Regions from separate parts of the Ferdinandcohnia sp. GQ5 genome, predicted to be linked through region 1. Evidence: predicted binding sites of a transcription regulator. Region 1 holds the regulator's gene; each other region holds the start of a gene.
What was found. The regulator Rex, encoded in region 1, represses fermentation and respiration genes when NADH is low (regulators of the CRP and FNR family bind a similar motif). The targets are predictions, from matches to a motif close to TTGTGAAATATTTCACAA.

Region 1 (7,365 bases):
ACGATTTTTCAAAGGAAATTTTTTGAGCTTGCTCAAAAAAAATCGTGCGCAAATACGCCAAGGCGCATTTGATGAAATAAGGTGGAATATATGGATAAATTTGAGTTTATTACAAATACACCCGATGAAACGGGGAGTTTTTCATATCGTTTGGCCGAAAAGCTTGGGCCAGGTGATGTGATAACTCTTGAGGGTGATTTAGGGGCAGGAAAAACTACGTTTACTAAGGGCCTTGCAAAAGGAGTTGGCGTGACAAGAACGGTGAACAGTCCAACATTTACGATAATCAAGGAATACCAAGGGAGAATCCCGTTGTATCATATGGATGTATATCGTTTGGAACACAGTGATGAGGACCTGGGATTTGATGAGTATTTTGAAGGTGAGGGTGTGACTGTTGTTGAATGGGCTCATCTGATTGAAGACCGATTACCTAAGGATCGACTCACTATTAGGATTGAACACCAAGGGGATACGAGACGTAAGATTACGGTGATACCAATAGGGGAAAGGTATCAACATTTATGTGAGGAGTTATTTAGCGAATGAAAGTGTTAGCTATAGATACATCCAATTATGTATTGGGAGTTGCGATTGTGGATCAGGAGAAGGTGATTGGTGAGGTGATTACAAATCTGCCAAAAAACCATTCTGTCCGCGTGATGCCTACAATTGAACAGTTAATGAAGGAATGTGGGATTAAGCCAAAGGAGCTTGATAGAATCGTTGTCGCGATGGGCCCTGGTTCTTATACGGGTGTCAGAATCGGTGTAACGATTGCGAAAACACTGGCATGGTCATTGCAAATACCTTTAGTGGGAGTTTCAAGTTTAGAAGTCGTGGCGGCCAATGGTCGGCATTTTAATGGATCCATTTCGCCAATATTTGATGCAAGACGTGGCCAAGTTTATACAGGGCTTTATCAATATGAAGAAAAAAGGCTAACCTGCGTTGAAGAAGATAAAATTATTTTATTAGCAGATTGGCTAGAAGAACTTAGAAAGAGGGAAACACCGGTTCTTTTCATCGGTAATGATCTAGTTATCCACAAAGAACAGATAGAAACAGATTTAGAGCAATTCGCATATGTTGCACCATATACAGATTGGAATCCGAGACCAAGTGAGTTGGCCATATTAGGGATGGAGAAAGCGCCTGTAGATGTTCATACATTTGTGCCAAATTATATACGTTTGGCAGAGGCGGAGGCGAATTGGTTAGGGAAGAGGCAGGGGTAAGAATGGAAGAGATCATTAATCAACAAATTTTGTTTCGTTTCATGACAATAGAAGATATTGATGGTGTGATGAAGGTTGAGAAATCAGCATTTACAGTACCTTGGAAGAGGGAAGCCTTCTATAATGAGCTTGTTCATAATCAGTTTGCCAAATATATTGTCATGACTGATAACGATCAAGTGATTGGATATTGTGGAATGTGGCTTATTTTGGATGAGGCTCATATAACCAATATCGCAGTTCTTCCTGAATACAGAGGGAAAAAGCTTGGGGAAGCCTTACTTATGCAGGCAAAGCTTTTAGCGATGCAGCACCAGGCTGCTACAATGACGCTTGAGGTCAGAGTATCTAATCATGTTGCCCAAAACCTTTATAAAAAATTAGGGTTTAAGCCTGGTGGGATCCGAAAAAATTACTATACTGATAATAACGAAGACGCGCTAGTTATGTGGGTGAATTTAAATGAGTGATAACCAAATAATCATGGGAATTGAAACAAGCTGTGATGAGACGGCTGTTTCAATCGTACAAAATGGACGAGAAATATTATCAAATGTTGTATCATCTCAAATCGAAAGTCATAAACGCTTTGGCGGAGTCGTTCCAGAAATCGCCTCAAGGCATCATGTTGAAGCTATTACACTGGTAATTGAAGAAGCTTTAAAACAGGCAGATAAGAGTTTTGAGGATATTGATGGTATTGCAGTGACGGAGGGCCCTGGTTTAGTAGGAGCATTGTTAATAGGTGTTAATGCTGCTAAAGCAGTAGCATTTGCCCATGATATTCCGCTATTAGGAGTCCACCATATTGCAGGTCATATTTATGCAAATCGATTGGTTGAGGAGCTGGAGTTTCCATTATTGGCATTGGTTGTTTCAGGGGGCCATACAGAGCTTGTCTACATGGAGGAGCATGCATCTTTTAAAGTGATTGGGGAAACAAGGGATGATGCTGCTGGTGAGGCATATGACAAGGTGGCTAGAACTCTTAACCTTCCATATCCAGGTGGGCCACACATTGATCGACTTGCACATGAGGGAACAGCAACGATTGATTTACCGAGAGCTTGGCTAGAAGAGGATTCTTACGATTTTAGTTTTAGTGGATTAAAATCTGCTGTTATTAATACCCTTCATAATGCTGAACAACGAGGAGAAACCATTGATCCGAAGAATCTAGCAGCAAGCTTTCAGGAAAGTGTGATCGATGTCCTAGTGACTAAAACAGTGAAGGCAGCTAAAGAATATAAGGTAAAACAAGTATTACTAGCTGGTGGGGTTGCCGCAAATAAAGGGCTTCGTGCAGCTTTAGAGCATGCATTTTCTGATATGCCAGAGGTTAAACTCATTATTCCTCCACTTTCATTATGTACAGATAACGCTGCAATGATTGCTGCAGTTGGTAGTGTGTTGTACGAAAAAGGAAAGCGTTCGTCTTACGCATTGAATGCTAATCCTGGGTTAGACATTGAAAGATAGTCAAAAAGTCCTCTTTTATTAAAGAGGGCTTTTTTGTTGATAAATAATCCACATAATCACAGGTTTTGTGGAAAACTTATAAAAAGTACCGAAATAACTAATATGTATTTGTGGACACTTTTTGTGGATAAGTCTGTTGATAAGTGTGGATTATGTGGATAACGTGGATAAGATAGTGTATAACTATATTTTTTTGTGTAAATAATCAAAAAAATTCCCCATTCTAAAAATTAGAGATGGGGATATCTTTATTTTGTTGATAGGTGTAAAGTTCTAGGATGTTAGTTATCCACTGATTTCGTGGAGAGATTCCCATTCTTCCATAAGCGCTTCAAGTTTTGCTGAGGATTTTTCGTTTTCTTCATTAATTCGTTGAACTTCCTCATGATTTTGATAGACTTCTGGATCACAGAGAAGCTGTTCATTTTCTTCGATTTTTTCTTCGATTGTTGAAATTTCCAACTCGATTTCTTCGATTCTGCGTTTTCTTTGACGCTCAAGCTTCTTTAATTGTTTTTCTTGTTCATAGGATGTCTTTTCTTGGACCACTTCACGTTTGGTGTTCTTTGACTCTTGGGCTTCTAGCCTTGCGAGTTCCTCCATTTCAAACTTCTTTTCAAGGTGGTAGTCATAATCACCTAAGTATTCTGTAAGTCCTTCATTAGATAACTCAAACACTTTTGTTGCAATGCGGTTAATAAAATATCGGTCATGGGAAACAAAAAGGATTGTACCGGGATAATCAATTAGAGCATTTTCAAGTACTTCCTTACTATCAAGGTCTAAGTGGTTGGTAGGCTCGTCAAGAATGAGAAAATTAGATTTCTCCATCATTAGCTTCGAAAGGGCAAGTCTTGCTTTCTCGCCACCACTTAAGGTTGAAACGGTTTTTAACACATCATCCCCTGAGAAGAGAAAGTTTCCAAGAACCGTACGGATTTCTTTTTCAGTTTTAAGAGGGTATTCGTCCCATAATTCATTTAAAACTCGCTTGTTCGAGTTGAGGTCCGCTTGTTGTTGATCATAGTAACCGATGGTCACATGTGAACCAAAGCGAAATGTTCCCTCTACGTTGTCGAGTTTTTCAATAATTGCTTTTAGTAAGGTTGATTTTCCGATTCCGTTTGGACCCACTAAAGCAATGCTATCTTCACGGTAAATATTGAAATTAATATTTTTGATTATCGGTTTGCCTTTTTCGTACGAAACGGTGATATCTTTTGCACTTAGTACGTCATTTCCACTTTGCCTCTCGATTTCAAATCGGAAGGAAGCTGACTTTTCATCACCTAATGGCCTGTCCATTAGCTCCATTCTTTCAAGTTGCTTTCGTCTACTTTGGGCACGCTTGGTGGTTGAAGCTCGAACTAGGTTTTTTGCGATGAAATCCTTTAGCTTTTCCACTTCTTCTTGTTGTTTTTCATATTTTTTCAACTCAAGTTCGTAGTTTTCAGCCTTGAGTTTTAAATAGTTGCTATAGTTACCGACATATCTGGTGCTTGTGTGTCTTGAAATTTCATAAACTTGGTTGACCACTTTATCAAGGAAGTATCGGTCATGGGATACGATTAATAGTGCTCCAGGATATCCTTGTAGATATTGTTCTAGCCACGTAAGTGTGTTGATATCAAGGTGGTTAGTTGGCTCGTCCAAGATTAACAGATCAGGCTTGGTTAGTAATAGTTTACAAAGGGCAAGGCGTGTCTTCTGACCGCCGCTTAAGCTGGATATTTTGGTTTGGTAGTCTTCTTCTGTAAAATTAAAACCATGTAGAATGGATCGAATATCAGCTTCGTATTGATAGCCTCCCTTTTCCTTAAAATCAACCTGTAGCTGATCATATTCTTCAAGTAATTTTTGGTAATCATCCGGATTTTCAAAGAGGGATGGGTCTCCCATTTTAACCTCTAAGTCTCTAAGGTCTTTTTCAAGCTTTTGTAAGGAGGCAAAAACAGTTAGCATTTCCTCCCAGATGGTCAAACTCGATTCAAGTCCTGTATTCTGAGCGAGGTAATCAATGGTAACACTTTTCGGTTTGATAATTTCACCGCCATCATGAGACATATGGCCAGCAATAATTTTTAAAAGTGTTGATTTTCCAGCACCGTTTCGTCCAACGATGGCAATACGGTCACGAGTTTGTACTTCTAACTTTATATTCGATAATATAAGATCAGCAGCAAAATACTTTTTGAGCTGATTTACTTGTAGTAAAATCATGTTATTTCACCTCTTGTTTCTATCATCAGTGTATCTTATATTGTCTAATTAGAGCAACTGCAATGATATTGTTCACAGATGTATCAAAGACAGATGTGTTAAAATAGTGTATAGTTTATGGGAGGGTTTGTTTATGTCATCATTTACCCATTTTAATGAGCAAGGTCGTGCCAAGATGGTCGACATTACGGAAAAAGCAGATACTGTCCGTACAGCAATTGCAAAATCAAGTATTACTGTAAATAAAATCATTTATGAGCAAATAATAAATAATGAGGTTAGTAAGGGTGATGTCCTTGCTGTTTCTCAGGTTGCCGGGATTATGGCAGCCAAAAAGACGTCAGAGTTAATTCCGATGTGTCATCCATTGGCATTAAAGGGCGTTGATATACGTTTTAGCTGGACAATCCAAGATGAATATATTTTAAATATCACGGTTTCAGTTAAAACAAAGGGCAGTACAGGTGTCGAAATGGAAGCACTTACTGCTGCATCTGTTTGTGCGCTAACTGTCTATGATATGTGTAAAGCGGTTGATAAAGGAATGGTCATTGGACCAACTTATTTGGCTGAAAAAACAGGTGGAAAGAACGGAGATTTTATAAGGGAGCTATAGTTAGTTCCAAGTTAGTGGAGGAATTAAGGTGAATCTTGAACAATCAAAAATACCACAAGCAACTGCCAAAAGGCTGCCACTTTACTATCGATTTTTGAAAAATTTGCATGCCTCAGGAAAACAGAGGGTTTCATCTGCAGAACTAAGTGATGCGGTTAAGGTTGATTCCGCAACAATTAGGAGAGATTTTTCTTATTTCGGAGCATTGGGAAAAAAAGGGTATGGTTATAATGTCAATTATTTATTATCCTTTTTTAGTAAGACCTTAGATCAAGACGAGTTAACGAAGGTTACTTTAATCGGTGTAGGGAATTTAGGTACAGCATTTTTACATTATAATTTTTCAAAAAATAATAATACAAAAATTGAGCTTGCGTTTGATGTGGATTATAATAAGGTAGGTAGTAGTATTGGTGGAGTAAAGGTACACCATCTTGATGACCTGGAAAAAGAATTGCCTGATGATGTAACGGTGGCTATTCTAACGGTGCCGGTTGGGGCAGCTCAGTCGATTACAGACCGCTTGGTTAATAAAGGGATCAAGGGTATTCTTAATTTTACCCCAGCACGAATCAATGTGCCTGAACATATTCGGGTTCACCATATTGATTTGGCCGTAGAACTACAAGCCCTTGTATATTTCTTAAAGCATTATTCAAATGATTCAAATGATTCAAGTGAAGAATAATAATAGATCTTATAATTGTAGGGAGGTGACTTACAGTGGGAAGTCTTGGATTCGGTAGTATTTTATTGATTGTATTTGCAGCGTTATTAATCTTTGGACCGAAGAAGTTGCCTCAACTAGGAAAAGCAGCGGGTAATACATTGCGTGAGTTTAAAAACGCAACAAAAGGTTTAGCAGACGATGACGATGATGATGTTAAGAAGAATGAAACTCAAGATGTGAAGTAATGATAGGATGAGTCACATGAATGAAAAAGAAATGTCCGTCTATGATCATATTGGAGAGTTACGAAAACGACTGATCTACGTAGTCGTTTTCTTCTTCATTGTTGCATTAGGAAGCTTTTTTCTCGCAGAGCCAGTTATTCTCTATTTGCAAAATGCAGAGGAAGCAAAAGAGCTGACAATGAATGCTTTTCGTATGACAGATCCAATTAAAATCTATATGCAATTTGCTTTTATCATTGCCCTTGTTATCTCATCTCCTTTTCTCCTTTATCAACTTTGGGCCTTCATCAGTCCTGGCTTATATGAAAAGGAAAGAAAGGTAACCTTGAGTTATATTCCGCTTTCGGTAATCCTTTTTCTAATAGGAGTTTCTTTCTCCTACTTTATTTTGTTCCCGTTTGTAGTGAACTTTATGACAAGGTTAGCGGTACGCCTTGATATAAATCAGGTGATTGGAATTAACGAATATTTTCAATTCCTGTTGCAATTGACTTTACCGTTTGGCTTTTTGTTTCAACTGCCGGTTATTGTGATGTTTTTAACAAGATTGGGAATAGTAACACCGATGTTTCTATCTAAAATACGAAAGTTCGCGTATTTTATTCTATTAGTCATCGGAGGTTTAATCACACCTCCTGAAATAATCTCGCATTTAATGGTTACAGTACCGTTATTCGGATTATATGAAATCAGTATTCTTGTATCAAAAAGTGCCTACAGGAAGGCACTAAAAGCAGAAATGGAAGCGGCAAATTCGATAGAGTAGGGAAGTCTATAAAAAAAATAACCTCCGTTGTGAGGTTATTTTTTTGTTTTTGAGATCTTTTTTATTTTACTGTGAAGGACAAACATTCGGATAGCCACACCAAAGTCGAATGTTGCGACAAGTGCTAGAAG
Region 2 (7,365 bases), on a different contig from region 1:
TTTTCTTCTTTAGAGTAGGCATCAAGTGCAAGATCCTTAACAGTTTTGATTTTGATATTTACCGCATTATTTTTATTTTGAGTAAATTGCCTTAGTATTTGTTCGCCAATCATATATGAATCCACAAGTAAGATTTTTTCCGTTAATAAATGCTTATTACATATCGTTTCGAGGTGTTTAATGAGAACTTCCAAGGTTTTCACTCTCCATTTTCGTGACTAGCCGTAACTTCTTTGTTTCTAACGGCGTGATATCTGTTCAATCGATTTTTACCAAAATAAAAGGACGTCTAAATCTACATTCAGACATCCATGTTGTATTAACCTAATATTTGTTTTATCGTACTAATAGTATTCCCATTTATCGGTTCGCTAAACTTCCCATTTATTCGAACCGCAGAGCCGAAATGGTATTCGGTTGCATGAACTTTTTCATGAATTTCTACAATATTGTTGTGTGATAAGCCAGATCCTGGCATAACGACCGGTGATGGCTTTTCGTTAGCTAATGCAATCATTTCCTTAAGATTTTCTACACCTTCTAACGCCTTTGGCGCTCCTCCAGAGGTTAATACCGTTTGGATAGAATCACTATATTTTTGAAGGGTCTTATATGCCTCAATAATATCCTTTGCTTCATCAATTGCACGGTGGAAGGTAATTTTCATTCCATCCGCTGCTGCAATCACTATGTCAAGAAAGGCTTCATCAATCTCTCCGCTTTCCGTTAATGAACCAAAAACAATTCCTGTGGCACCAAGGTCCTTACAAACCTTTATATCTTCCAAAATCACTCGCTTATCTTCCTCTGAATATATAAATGAGTACCCATGAGGACGAATCATAACATGAACAGGAATGGAGACCGCTTGAAGAACATCCTTTATAATTCCATACGAAGGTGTTAAACCTCCTTCTGTCATTGCCGTTACTAATTCTAAACGATTTGCACCATGTTCTTCGGCCATTCTTGCATCTACTGCGTCTTGTACAATAATTTCAAGTAACATGTTTATTTCCTACCTTTTATGTAATTTGGTACCGCGGGGACGGTTCTTATGGTCCTTATAAGGAACCAAGAGAACCGTCCCTCTGGTCACTTTGACACTCTTCCCCACTTACCTTATTTTAAACATCTTGTACATATAATACCCCATTGTCCCAAAAAGAGACACAAAAAAACCAATCATGTACCACATGCCTAGACCTTCATTTCCTTGGGCGACGTTAATCATTTCCAATGCACCAATCACTAGGAAAAACGTAAGAAGGAAATTCATCACGACGAGCATTTTTCGAGATGCTCTATATATGCCTTCTGCGTTTTCGGGTGTCACCTCAACAGGGTAATTATGAATATGCGGAAACTTACTCAAGATAAACATGGTCTTGAATAAAAAGGTTGCAATGATTGGGAGGATGAGAACACTACCTTTACCGCCCCAGCTATTTGGCTCACCAGAGATATTAAAGTGGGTAGGTACTCGATCCGGGATTTCACCCCAACTTACGATGATGTAAACATAAATACCAACTAAAAATAAAATTGATAGCGTTTCTAGTATTCTTTCAGATATTGTTTTTGGGAGTTTAAGCACTGGTTTGTTGGACATAAAAAAACCACTCCTTCCTCATACTTTTAATACGATGAAGGGGTGGTAAGGGTTTCAATTTAAGACATTAATTTCATAAAAATGTATTTCATGGTTGATATTGTATCTGTTACACTAAAAAAGAAATATAACACAATCGTGTTAGGTTAATAGCACGTTGCAAAGGAGAATACATATGAGTACGTTCGAACAAATGTTAGAGAAATATGCTGACTTAGCTGTGCGTGTAGGTGTTAATGTACAGCAAGGACAAAACCTACTTATCAATGCACCTATCTCAGCTGTAGAATATGTTAGAAAAGTTGTAAAAAAAGCTTATGAGGCCGGAGCAAGAAATGTATATGTCGAGTGGAATGATGACGAAATTACACGCACTCGCTTTGATTTAGCACCAGATGAAGCATTCCTGGATTACCCAATGTGGAAAGCGAAAGGAATGGAAGAACTCGCTGAAAACGGAGCTGCCTTTTTGTCTATCATTTCATCAAATCCAGATTTACTGAAAGGTGTCAATCCTGAGCGCATTGCCAATGCAAATAAAACTGCTGGTCAAGCACTGGAAAAATACAGGAATTATTCTCAAGCTGATAAAGTAAGCTGGTCCGTTATTGCTGTGCCATCAGAAAGCTGGGCTGAAAAAGTATTCCCAGACCTCTCCTCTGCAGAACAAGTTGAAAAGTTATGGGAAGCGATATTCCAAGCAACTCGTGTAGATACGGAAAATCCCGTACAAGCTTGGAAGGATCACAATGCAACTTTGCATGCAAAAGTGGAGTACTTAAACAAGAAAAAATATAAAAAATTGCATTATACAGCGCCTGGAACTGACTTGATGGTAGAACTTCCTGAGGGTCACGTTTGGATTGGCGGTGGTGGTGAAAACGAACAAAATATTCAATTCGTAGCCAATATGCCAACAGAGGAGGTCTTCACCGTTCCTGCAAAAGAAGGTGTAAATGGTTATATAAGCAGCACGAAGCCACTCAATTACGGGGGAAGCTTAATTGATAACTTTACGCTCACATTTGAAAATGGACGAATCGTGGATGTAAAGGCTGAAGCTGGTGAAGACACACTCAAACGCCTTGTGGAAACAGATGAAGGCAGTCACTATTTAGGTGAGGTTGCGTTAGTTCCACATAGTTCACCTATTTCACAATCAAAAATTCTGTTTTACAATACTCTTTTTGATGAAAATGCCTCCAATCACTTTGCAATCGGAAACGCATATGCCTTCTGTATTGAAGGTGGTAAAACAATGTCGCGGGAAGAGCTTGTAATAAAAGGAGCAAACTCAAGTATCACACACGTTGACTTCATGGTCGGTTCAGGTGAAATGGACATCGACGGCATTACGAATGATGGCACCACCGAACCCGTTTTCCGTAAAGGGGACTGGGCATTCTAATATAATATTGTCTCTAGTAAATTTAACAAGTCATATATAGGCATCATTGGAGGATTTTCTCTTCCAGTGGTGTTTTTTTCTTTTTAATTATAAAATAGCCAATAATTTTATTTATTGATGCTATTGAATTTTAGATAGTATTATGTAAATATAGATGACAAGACACTTGTATTTCCAGATGTATCCCTTAAACTTTTTATAACCAAAAATTACCTTACCTAAGTTTGTGAAATTATTATCAAACTTATTTATCCTAGGAGGAAAAACTATGAATCTATTAAAATTGCGTAAAATGTTACAGGAGTTCTTACTTGAAGATTTAGGTGAACTGGATGTAACAAGTCAATCAATTTTCCCAATTGAACAAACAAGTCAAGGCGTATTTATTGCTAAAGAGGAAGGAATTATTTCTGGATTAGCCATTATTAAGGAAGCCTATCGCTTATTAGATTCTACCATTGGAGTCGAGCTTCGTTTTTCTGACGGAGATTATGTTTATGCTGGCGATTCAATCGCAACAGTAAGTGGACCGACATCCCACCTACTCACTGGTGAAAGAGTGATACTGAACCTTATCCAACGAATGAGTGGAATTGCAACCGTTACAAACAGATGTGTAGAAGCTTTAAACGACCCTTCCATTCGTATTTGTGATACTAGAAAAACCATTCCAGGACTTCGTATGCTTGATAAGTATGCAGTTGTAACGGGTGGTGGCAAAAATCACCGTTTTGGGCTCTATGATGGGGTTATGATTAAGGATAACCATATCGCCTATTGCGGTTCGATTACAAAAGCGGTTGAAGCGGTACGCGAAAAAATTGGCCATATGGTAAAGATTGAAGTTGAAACGGAAAACAAAGAAGAAGTCTTGGAAGCTGTGGAAGCTGGAGCAGATGTGATTATGTTCGATAATCGTAGCCCTGAAGAAGTGAATGACTTCACAAAGTTAGTACCAAAGGGAATCATCACCGAAGCCTCTGGCGGAATAACTTTAGATAATTTAGCCACCTATTCCGGTACCGGTGTCCAGTATATATCATTAGGATTTTTAACCCATTCAGTAAAAGCCCTTGATATTAGCTTGCAAGTAAAAGAAGGTAACAAGAAATCTTCTTTCAATGAATGATGATATGCTACCCGAGTACATCTGACTTGTTAAAAGTACGGGTGGAACTCGGGTAGCATGACCTTTGGGGGTAATGTGAATGTCTAAAAAAAATTGGATTTATTCTTTCTTACTTTTAATTAGCAGTATTCTTTTAGCAGGTTGCTTGAATAAAGTTGGTGCGGTGTCTGTCGCTGATACTGGCGATATTCGAACGACTATTATTGGCGGACGGACAGGTGGCGCATGGTCTGTTTTTACAGAAGGTATCGCCGAGTCGATTCGTCGTGAAAATAAAGGTTCACTTATTACGGTTGAGCCTGGCGGAATTGTTGAGAATCCGGCTAGTGTTGGAACAAACACGGTCCCTTATGGTATCTCCTATGCCATGACAGCTTACGCAGCATTTAGTGGAACAGAACCTTATAAAGAAGCCTATCCAGATATACGGGCGATTAGTGTGGTGATTCCTGCTAACTATTATCAATTAATCGCACGAGCTGACGTGGAATTCGATTCATTGGACGAGGTGATTCAAAAGGAAGCACCGATGCGGCTAGCAGTTGACCAAAGGGGCTCTGCGGGTGAAATCATAACCCGAACGATTTTACAAGAGTACGATGTAACCTATAAAGATATAGCATCTTGGGGTGGTTCTGTTGATCATTTAAGTGGTTCAAAAACGTTTGAATTGATGGGAGATAATCGAATCGATACAACAGGAGATGCAGTATCCGTCCCATCCAGTGATATTTTAGAGGCGGCCATCACAAATGACATGAAATTTATTTCGATGGACCAAGATATACTTCAAGATGTAGCAGATAAGCTAGGAATGGAGCTAGGTACAATAGCGGCAGGGAGTTATAATTTTTTAAATCAAGATATACACACCCTATATACCCCTGCTATTTTAATTGTTCACAAGGATGTTCCTGAAGAAGAAGTGTATCGCGTTACAAAGGCTATCTATGAAAATGTAGAATATCTAGGCACAGTCCATAAGGAATTTAAGAAGCTATCAGACGAAAACTTTAGCAAAGTCGGGAAGGTCCCTCTTCATCCTGGTGCAAAGAAATTTTTCGTAGAAAAAGGACTAATCCATTAAATTTAGAAGGGAGTTCCCGAGATAATGGGCTTTACAAATTATATAACTAGAACCTTTTCTGAAGGTGAAAAGCGTGACTTGACAGGTCCCGCTGCTAAATATTTTAAAAGTATTGCATTCATCTTATCACTATTCCAAATTGTGTCTGTTGTCTGGGGAAAACTAGATCCGATCCAACTGTTGGCAACTCATCTAGCTTTCATTCTAATCTTGACCTTTTTATATTATAGTTTTTCAAAACAAAGCAGAACAAGCGCTACACCGACAATCCCTGACTATATTTGTTCACTCTTAGCTTTAGGTGCCGGATGTTATTTTAATATCCACGCTGAACGAATTTCGGAACGGATTCCAATTGTCGACCCTATGTCCCCTTTGGATATTTTTGTTGGCTTCGTATTTGTCCTATTAAGTATCGAAGCAGCACGTCGCACGATTGGAATGCCGATCGTCATCATCGTTTTAATTGGAATCAGTTATGCACTTTGGGGCCATCATTTAGGAGGACTCATTTGGCATAGGGAATTTTCGTTTTCCGAAGTAGTTGAAGATCTAGCTTATAGCTTTAACGGCCTTTGGGGTTCACCAATTGCAGTTGCAGCATCATTCGTGTATATGTTTTTACTATTTGGAGCGTTTTTACAAAAGGCGGGTGCGGGTGAGTTCTTCTTCCAGTTGTCGACAGCTCTTGCTGGAAGAACCCGCGGTGGAGCAGCCAAGGTAGCCGTCATTGCGAGTGCATTTTTTGGCATGATTTCTGGTAGCCCAACAGCGAATGTTGTAACAACAGGCTCATTTACGATTCCAGTGAGTAGGCGTTCCGGATACAAACCAACATTTGCGGCAGCAGTTGAGGCAGCTGCATCGACTGGAGGTAGTATTTTACCACCAATTATGGGGTCCTCTTCCTTTTTAATGGCAGCAATTACTCAGATTCCATATATTTCGATTGTTATTGCTGCCATTATTCCTGGAATACTTTACTATACTTCATTGCTTGCGATGGTTCATTTTGAGGCAATAAGATTAGATTTACCAAAGGCGAATAAAGAAGACATTCCTAACGTTTCAAACGTGTTAAAAGAAGGCTGGTACTATTTTATCCCATTGGTTATCTTACTCTTCTTTCTTTTAAATGGCTATAGCGCATCTAGAACTGGTTTTTACGGTGTATTAGCAATAATCGTAGTTAGCTGGTTTCGTAAAAAAACCCGAATGGGTGTTAAGCAAATTTTTGAAGCGATGCTTGATGGTGCAAAATCCTCTATCCCAGTAACAACAGCTTGTGCAGCGGCTGGGCTAGTTATTTCAGGTATCATGTCAACGGGACTTGGTGGTAAATTAACGAGTATTGTCCTTGGACTAACTGAAGGTATGCTCCTTCCTACCTTGATTCTAGTTATGCTCATTTGTATTATTTTAGGAATGGGAATGCCGGTTGCTGCTGCTTATATTTTAACAGCGATGTTAGCTGCTCCAGCCTTAATGGAATTAGGTGTTTCATTAATGGCTGCCCATTTATTTATTGTTTATTTCTCTATTTTTTCAGCGATTACACCACCTGTTGCAGTCGCAGCTTATGCCGCTGCCGGTATTGCCGATAGCAACCCAAACCAAGTTGGGATAGAAGCAGTTCGACTAGGTTTAGTGGGCTTCATCATTCCATTTATGTTTGTTTTAGAACCTGCACTTCTGCTCGATGGTCCACCTATTGAAATTTTTGTTTCATTCTTAACTGCGGTTATCGGTGTTATTGCACTTAGCGCAGGCGTGATTGGCTGGCTACAAAAATGTGCGACTTACCTTGACCGCATACTGTTAATCTCGAGTGGTCTATTGCTGATATATCCACATGTTTTATTCAGTAGTATGGGCATCATTTTATTTGTATTGGTGATTGCAGTACAAAAAAAGCGCCCAATACAATACACTCCACTCGAAAAAGGGGCTTAAAAGAAAAAGAGTTCGGTGTTGAAGTGACGGGTTCCAAATTTGGGTAGTAAAAGAGTAAATCACAATACATTTTAAGCGTGAATTCACAAACGAATTCACGCTTACATTTTTTATATTGACTTCGGACACAACTACCATAATTTTGCCTTGGCTTTTCCGAAGTTACCTCTACTTCG
Region 3 (7,365 bases), on a different contig from region 1:
ATTGTACAAACAATTGGCGTATATGGATTATTTCGCAAAGAGTAGTAACTTTTTAATACGAGACATCGACATATAGAGTAAAGGGGTGACAAATATGAAAAAATGGCTTCTAGTGACATTAGTTTTTGTTATGAGTCTATTTATCATCACTGGATGTGGCTCAACAAAAAACGAAGAGGCTCTTCCAGTAACTTCAGGTGGTAGTGAAAAAGTAGACACAGAAAAAGAAACACCACCAGCGCAAGAAAGTGAAGAACCTGGAGGTGAAGAGAACGTGGTTGAAAAACTTCAAACTGACCTTTTAATTAAAACAGGGGAAAACGAAGCAACCTTTACGATTAAAATAAAAAACACCAGCGACAATTCTGTGAAACTAACGATACCATCTGGTCAAAAATATGAAATTATTGTAAAGGATGCAGATGATAAAGAAGTTTACCGCTATTCAATCGATAAAATGTTTATCCAATCAATAGAGGAAATGGAATTAAAGCCTGGTCAAGAAAAGGTATGGGAAGAACCATGGGATTACACTTCAAATGATGGAACGAGACTTGCTCCCGGAGAATACAAAGCACATATTTTCCTAACTGCATCAGAAGTAAATGGTCAAAAAATCGAAAGTAATTCATTGCAGGCAGACGAGAGTTTTACAATTCCTGAAGAAGGAAATACAGCATTTCGTAAAGTTCAAGTACTTGGTGAAAATGGTGAATATACGGTAACAGGGGAAGTAAGAGTATTCGAAGCAAACTTCTTCTATGCAGTGGAGGATGGTCATGATTATGTAATTCCTGAAACACTTCAAACGGCATCAGAGGGTGCTCCAGCATGGGCACCATTTGAAATTAAGATTTCCATTCCGAAGGATAAAATTCCGACAAACGGGGCATTGATTCTTCATTTATACGAAAGAAGTGCAAAAGACGGTTCGATCACAAACCTTTATCATGCAAAACTTCAACAATTCCAATAAAAACAGGGAAGGGTCAGACGATAAGTCTGACCCTATTTTTTCTTGAATTAACCAAAGGTTATTGAAGTTGGTCTAATTCATTTTGCAATTCGCGGAGTTGTTCTTTTTCGGCTGTTGTAGAGTTAGCATATGCAGAAGAAAGTGCATTTTTAGCAACCGAAACGGCATCCTGTAAGGATGTATCACTTTGGCCAGCACTCGCTAATTTCGCAACTTCTACGGTTTCACGAGCCTTTTGGAATAAACGGTTTCCCATATTAGATGCCTCCAAGTGATGAGTTTTCGACATTCGCTTTTTTCTTTGCTTCTGCTTCAGCTAGAGTGGAACGGTAAGGAAAGCGCTGAGCATGTTGTTGAACAGCATCTGCACCTTGATGAACAAATCGTTTTGATTTATTACTACCCATCCGTAAATTCCCCCTTTAACAGCTTTAAAAGAAGTGCTTATTTGTAGCACCAGTTATATTGTTTGAGTTTTACGTTTGGGTTATATCAGGTAATTATTTCTGAACCAACCTACTTATTTTTCTCCAATTTTAGAACATCCTCTAAATAAAGGGCAATTCCGTCTTCTTCGTTAGTCATTGTTATATGGTTAGCAATACTTTTTAACTCATCAATCCCGTTACCCATGGCAATTCCGTGACCAGCGTATTCAATCATTTCCAAATCATTGTCTTCATCTCCAAAAGCAATAATTCTGTCTTTTGGAATTTGATAATAGTCAGCAACCTTTTGAATTCCAACAGCTTTATTTAATCCTGATTTAACAATTTCAATCACGTGCCAAGGGGCTGCCCATTTGCGATGATCGACTACCTCGGCATGCATGTCAGAAAGATACTTTCGGATTTTATCTGCAATTTCTTCATCGGGGTGGATTAGTAATGAAGTTGGATCATGTTTTAAGATTTTTCGTAAATCACCCGTTTCAATATTTGGTTTCCCCATTCCAAAAATATCTAACATTGTTTCATCGTGAAAATGAAAATATACATCATCAATTACTTCCGCTAAAATATTTTTTACACGGAGCTCGTCGGCAACATCAACAATTTCTTTTACCGTTTTTAAATCGAGCGTATCATGATAAACTCCCCAATTTTGATCAAGTGGGTGATGGACAAATGCTCCATTGAAATTAACAATTGGTGTTGTAAGGCTAAGTTCTTGGTAATACATTGAACTCGAACGGAAAGGCCTTCCCGTCGCAATCATCACCATATGGCCGGCTTTTTTGGCTTCTTCTAAAGCGTCTTTTGTTCTTTTTGAGATCGTTTTATCATCTTTTAGTAGAGTACCATCTAGGTCAAGTGCAATTAAATGTTGTTTAGTCATATCAATCTCCTTGTGAACCTTATCTCTTTCCTTAACTTAAACAGATATTAAAATAATCGTCAATTGAAAAGTCAATATTTTTCAATAAACTTCCAACAAATGATACACTAGAGGATGGCAAAAGTTTTCATAAAAGGAGTACATACAAAAAGATGATTATTATCGAAAATAAGAAATATGCAGAAATACCAGCATTACATATTGTTAAAAATCAGTTAAAAGACGAAGCGTTACCGTTAATTCTCTTTGTTCATGGATTTGGCAGTGCGAAAGAACATAATTTACACTATGCTTATCTTTATGCAGAACAAGGATTTCGGGTATTATTGCCTGAAGCTGACTATCATGGTGAAAGAGATAGAGGCATAGATGATCATGAAATGGATTTTAAGTTTTGGGATATTGTCGTCAATGAAATTAAAGAACTTCAAATCATTAAGGACGAACTGCTAAACCAAGGCCAAATCGATGAGGCAAGAATCGGTGTGGCAGGTACTTCAATGGGAGGTATCGTGACATTAGGGGCATTGACCCAATACCCATGGATAAAGGCAGCAGTAAGTTTAATGGGTAGTCCATATTATGAAGAGTTCTGTCGGGGGCAAATTGAGGAATTAAAGCGACTTGACATTGAACTTCCTTTCTCAGATGCAGAGTTGGAAGAAAAATATGCGGAATTACGGAAATATGATTTAAGCATGCAACCTGAAAAAGTAAACGGAAGACCATTGTTTTTCTGGCATGGTGAAAAAGACAAGATGGTTCCTTTCAAATACACGTATGAATTTTACCAAAAAATTAAACCACTGTATAAGGGGAAAGAGGAGAATCTATCTTTTATTGCTGATACACGAGCAGATCATAAAGTGACAAGAGAAGGACTACTCGCATCTGTTGAATGGTTTAAAAAGCATCTATAATAAGAGAAAGAACGTGCCACAGTCGACACGTTCTTTTTCATTTGATTTATCGGATTCCTAGTGCGATTTTAGCGTACCGGCTCATCATATCTTTGTTCCATGGTGGATTCCAAACGATGTTAACATCTACGTCTTTTACTTCTGGCAATTCAGTAAGAACGCGTTTTACATCCATTGCAATCGTTCCAGCAAGTGGGCATCCCATGGATGTTAATGTCATTGTAACTTGAGCGACACCCTCATCGTTCATATCCACATCATAAACAAGACCTAGGTTAACAATATCAATTCCTAACTCAGGGTCTACCACTTGTTCAAGCGCCCCCAACATATTTTCCTTTAAAGCTTCATCCATTTAAAACCTCTCCTTTCGAGAAATAGCTTATTTAAAAGGTGTCTAGCTCCAGGTGCCATCGGCTTGAGGTCATAAGCCAATCGCTTCTGAAGGTAAAGAACACCTTCTGTCAGCGCTCGTCTTATGCTTGTCGCCGATATACGGCGCCTTGCGCTTTTCTTAAGTATAACGAAACAATCTAAGAATGTGAAATCCCCTGCATTTTGCTAAATATAGTTAACCTCTGAGTTGCTTCATGGCAGCTTCAGACATCCGTTCAGGGGACCAAGCAGGATGCCATACCATTAAAACCTCTATATCATTTACTTCTTCAAGGTAGGCAACTGCATGCTTTACTCCACTGGTAATACTATCATGTAGTGGGCAACCAGGTGTAGTTAGCGTCATTTCAATATACACATTATTATTTTCTTTAATATTAATTTCATAAATAAGTCCTAAATCAACAACATTAATATTTAATTCAGGGTCAATCACTTGTTTTAACTGCTCAAGGATTTTTTCTTTTAATTCCATTATGTTTCTCCCCTTTTATTTAAATAGAACCCTTATAATGCTGTAACTGAAAAAGAATGCTGAAGCGACAACAATACTTTGACCAATCGAAAAGATAAGCAATTGTCCTGTGGCAAGGGCCAAAATTACGACTATACAACCAGCAACGAAACCTGTAAAAATGGGTATTGCCATTTTTTCATCAATCATTTGTTTTAAAGTAGGAACATCGCTTTTACCAATCTGTTTGCTATATTTATGTGTCCACCAAAGAAAAGGAATAATTTTATATAAATAGCCAAGAATGCTACCTGCAACCCATAAAAAGATATAAAGAAAGACTAGTACACCATATAATTTGTAATACCCTGGTAAGAGAGCAAGAACCATTCCGAAAAAGTGAATAACTAAGCCAAAACAAATGGCAATTAATGAAAAAATAAATGGTTTATCAAGCTTTTTCTTTAATCTAACCTTGATGATAGTGGAAATATGGTAAGAAAATAAGGCGAAACCAGCAAAAAGCAAAACCATACCAACTTGTAACATTAGGTTCAATTCAGTAATAAAGCTGAAAATGGTTACAACAAGTCCGAGGGCATAAACAAAATAAACCCAACTTGATAGTTTCATCGAAAATCCGTGTGCTAACGAAAACATAGGAACCATTTTATAGGAAAAGCCGAAAATTAAAAATGTAAACCATCCTGCGGCACCTAGTAGAATATGACTTTTTAGAACAGCAAAATGATCTAGGTGAGCTATTCCAGCACCTAAATTAACAATCAATAGAATTCCTAACGAAATAGTGAGTAACAAGCAAAATAGAGCACTACCAACGAATGCAGTTAGAATGTTTTTCTTTGCCTGTTTTTTCATTGTCATAAACATTTGAACAAGAAATAATAATATTCCAATTATAGCGAGTGATCCTGTAAAAATAGAAATGGCTGGTGAAAAAGAAAGAGTGATGCCAAATCCGCCAAACCCAATTGCCGTAATCCAAAATTGAATAAATCCGAATTTTTCACTCCAAATCGGAGTCAAAAATGCTACCGGTATAAGCTGATACATTGCCCCCATCGCAACCATTAAGGCCCAACCAAGAATAAGTAAATGAGCTGATGATAGAATGGCAGGGGCCCTAAAGTTCCCATCAATCACCATATGTCCATTGAATAGCAGGATGACTTGGGATGTGACCAATGCCGCAACACTAAATAAAATGAAAGAAAGTGGTAGCCTGATATTTGTTTCATTTGATAATTGAGGTATCATGATCAAGCAGCTCCTTATTTTGTAATCTCAATTTGAAAGCCGCCTTCAGGATGTGGTTCTGTTATATGCTTGTAACCAAGTTCTTCAAGCTGTTCATATAAAAACATAGGTTTACGATCATTTATAATCGTCAATGTTTCACCTTTGTTTAGTTTCTCGAGAGCCTTTAACGTTCGCATCATTGGAGTTGGTGGCTCAAGACCTCGGTTATCTAATATCATTATTTGTCACCTCTTTTAGTAAAGGTAACCTTCCAATGTTTTTTATCAATTTGCTCTACCTCGTTTGAAAACCCTTTTGCCTTTAAAATAGGAAATAAAGGAGTCGGTTTGAATGGAGCATGTAAGATGAATGTATCTCCATTCTGTAGAGGTTTAACGGCTTCCATAATCTTTTGAAATGGCTCAATCTTATTTTTAAGATCTTCCCTAACATCTACTTCTACTACTTTTGATTCCACTTGAAAGTCCCCCTTATCAACGTTTATAAACTAATGATAATCATTTTCAATGAGAAACGTTGTGACCTGAATCACAAATGCAAATTTTATTTAGGATTGTCAATTAGGCTGAAAGTTAGTTTTAGAAAATCTCATCATGCAGTTTCATATGATCTAATAAGTAATAACCGTCTGTAGTCAAGTCAACAATATGCTTCTTTTTCAAAACAGAAATCGTTCGACTCACTGATTCACGAGTTGTTCCGATCATATTAGCGAGTTCTCGATTTGTAAAATGAGTTGTAAGTTTAAAGCGATTTCCAGTCTTTTCACCATTACTCCTACATAGACGAAGTAAAAGCATTATGATTTGTTCTTGGGTGCTTAACAAAATTTGTTCTTCTAGACGTTTTTGGAGGTCTATTATTTTTTCACCAAGCACTTTAAAAATTTTTATGCAAAGCTCAGGATTTTTTAGCAATATGTCTTCAAACTTATCAATGGGGGTGAAGATGATATTTGAATCCTCGATTACTTCGGCATGTGCGGGATATCCGCCTTTTCGAAAAAAGCCAGCATGAGGAAACATTTCTCCTGCTTCTAGAACAGAAACAATTTGTTCCTTCCCATGCATATCAGACTTGTAAATTTTTACTTTTCCAGATTGGATGAAAAATACACGATCAAGTGGATCGTCTTGCATAAAGATAAACATCTTTTGTTTATATAATCGTGACTGTGAAATTTCTACAATTGGGTCGAGTTCTTCTGATGTTAGTTCCCGAAACAAGGGTACTCCTTTCAATTGTTCACGAATCGATGGCAATCCCATCTGTCTCACTCCTTGTTCAAAATAAACTATATATGCGGTTACTCAACATTTAGTGTAACAATTCCACTTTTTAAAACAGTGATATAAATCATAGTCGGTGAGGATGACAACAATGTTCAAAAATTGGACACAAAAAAGCTAGGAGTCAAACTCCTAGCTTAGTTATCATGCTTTTCTTCAGCGCAATTAAAGCAAAGTATTCCATTTTTATCATCTAATACAACACCATTAATAAAACCATCTAAACAAAAAATATCTTTTTCACATTCCTTACATTTGCCTACAAATTCCTTCATGTGTTCACCCCGTTAATTCTTTTAAACTCCACAATCATGAAGAATGACAAGATGTTTACGTGGGATATTCATTTAATCTAATTATCGCATAGTTTTCGGAACATATGATAAAAAACATACGTAAATAGTGATTTGCTTCACAACATGGTCTAAAAAGACTCGGGTACAATGGACCCATAAATCAAAAGGAGGAATTTTAAAATGGTATTTGCAGCGAAAGTAAACGCACCAGATTATGCACCGAAGGATAAGCATCCAACAATCTTTAGAACATTTGATAGTTTACAACCAGGTGAAATCATGGAGCTATCAAATGACCACGATCCAAGACCACTCCAATACCAGTTTATGATCGAACGTGGTGACGCATTCACTTGGGAATACCTTGAACAGGGACCAGAAGTATGGCGCGTTGCAATCGGTAAAAAATAAAAAA

Region 2: the regulator Rex is predicted to act here: its motif matches at 3,245-3,262, upstream of nadC (carboxylating nicotinate-nucleotide diphosphorylase).
Region 3: the regulator Rex is predicted to act here: its motif matches at 5,882-5,899, upstream of AC6CHV_RS13205 (DUF2249 domain-containing protein).

What each region holds. Positions count from the first base shown of each region.
Region 1 covers NZ_JCAXEW010000032.1:2,319-9,683, forward strand. The annotation lists gene tsaE (tRNA (adenosine(37)-N6)-threonylcarbamoyltransferase complex ATPase subunit type 1 TsaE) at 91-549, shown strand; gene tsaB (tRNA (adenosine(37)-N6)-threonylcarbamoyltransferase complex dimerization subunit type 1 TsaB) at 546-1,238, shown strand; gene rimI (ribosomal protein S18-alanine N-acetyltransferase) at 1,241-1,708, shown strand; gene tsaD (tRNA (adenosine(37)-N6)-threonylcarbamoyltransferase complex transferase subunit TsaD) at 1,701-2,717, shown strand; gene AC6CHV_RS25230 (ABC-F family ATP-binding cassette domain-containing protein) at 3,003-4,937, opposite strand; gene moaC (cyclic pyranopterin monophosphate synthase MoaC) at 5,071-5,553, shown strand; gene AC6CHV_RS25240 (redox-sensing transcriptional repressor Rex) at 5,582-6,241, shown strand; gene AC6CHV_RS25245 (twin-arginine translocase TatA/TatE family subunit) at 6,277-6,468, shown strand; gene tatC (twin-arginine translocase subunit TatC) at 6,485-7,234, shown strand; gene AC6CHV_RS25255 (YdiK family protein) at 7,270-7,365, opposite strand, start outside.
Region 2 covers NZ_JCAXEW010000011.1:72,845-80,209, reverse strand. The annotation lists gene AC6CHV_RS14675 (PD-(D/E)XK nuclease family protein) at 1-194, opposite strand, end outside; gene AC6CHV_RS14670 (copper homeostasis protein CutC) at 320-1,009, opposite strand; gene AC6CHV_RS14665 (DUF1648 domain-containing protein) at 1,118-1,612, opposite strand; gene AC6CHV_RS14660 (aminopeptidase) at 1,788-3,020, shown strand; gene nadC (carboxylating nicotinate-nucleotide diphosphorylase) at 3,289-4,149, shown strand; gene AC6CHV_RS14650 (TAXI family TRAP transporter solute-binding subunit) at 4,229-5,236, shown strand; gene AC6CHV_RS14645 (TRAP transporter fused permease subunit) at 5,261-7,189, shown strand.
Region 3 covers NZ_JCAXEW010000009.1:199,507-206,871, forward strand. The annotation lists gene AC6CHV_RS13155 (YitT family protein) at 1-45, shown strand, start outside; gene AC6CHV_RS13160 (BsuPI-related putative proteinase inhibitor) at 95-976, shown strand; gene AC6CHV_RS13165 (DUF3813 domain-containing protein) at 1,035-1,232, opposite strand; gene AC6CHV_RS13170 (competence protein) at 1,234-1,383, opposite strand; gene AC6CHV_RS13175 (Cof-type HAD-IIB family hydrolase) at 1,493-2,314, opposite strand; gene yjfP (esterase) at 2,467-3,234, shown strand; gene AC6CHV_RS13185 (metal-sulfur cluster assembly factor) at 3,281-3,589, opposite strand; gene AC6CHV_RS13190 (metal-sulfur cluster assembly factor) at 3,806-4,105, opposite strand; gene AC6CHV_RS13195 (hypothetical protein) at 4,121-5,362, opposite strand; gene AC6CHV_RS13200 (DUF2249 domain-containing protein) at 5,377-5,583, opposite strand; gene AC6CHV_RS13205 (DUF2249 domain-containing protein) at 5,583-5,822, opposite strand; gene AC6CHV_RS13210 (cyclic nucleotide-binding domain-containing protein) at 5,944-6,633, opposite strand; gene AC6CHV_RS13215 (hypothetical protein) at 6,792-6,929, opposite strand; gene AC6CHV_RS13220 (DUF2249 domain-containing protein) at 7,131-7,361, shown strand.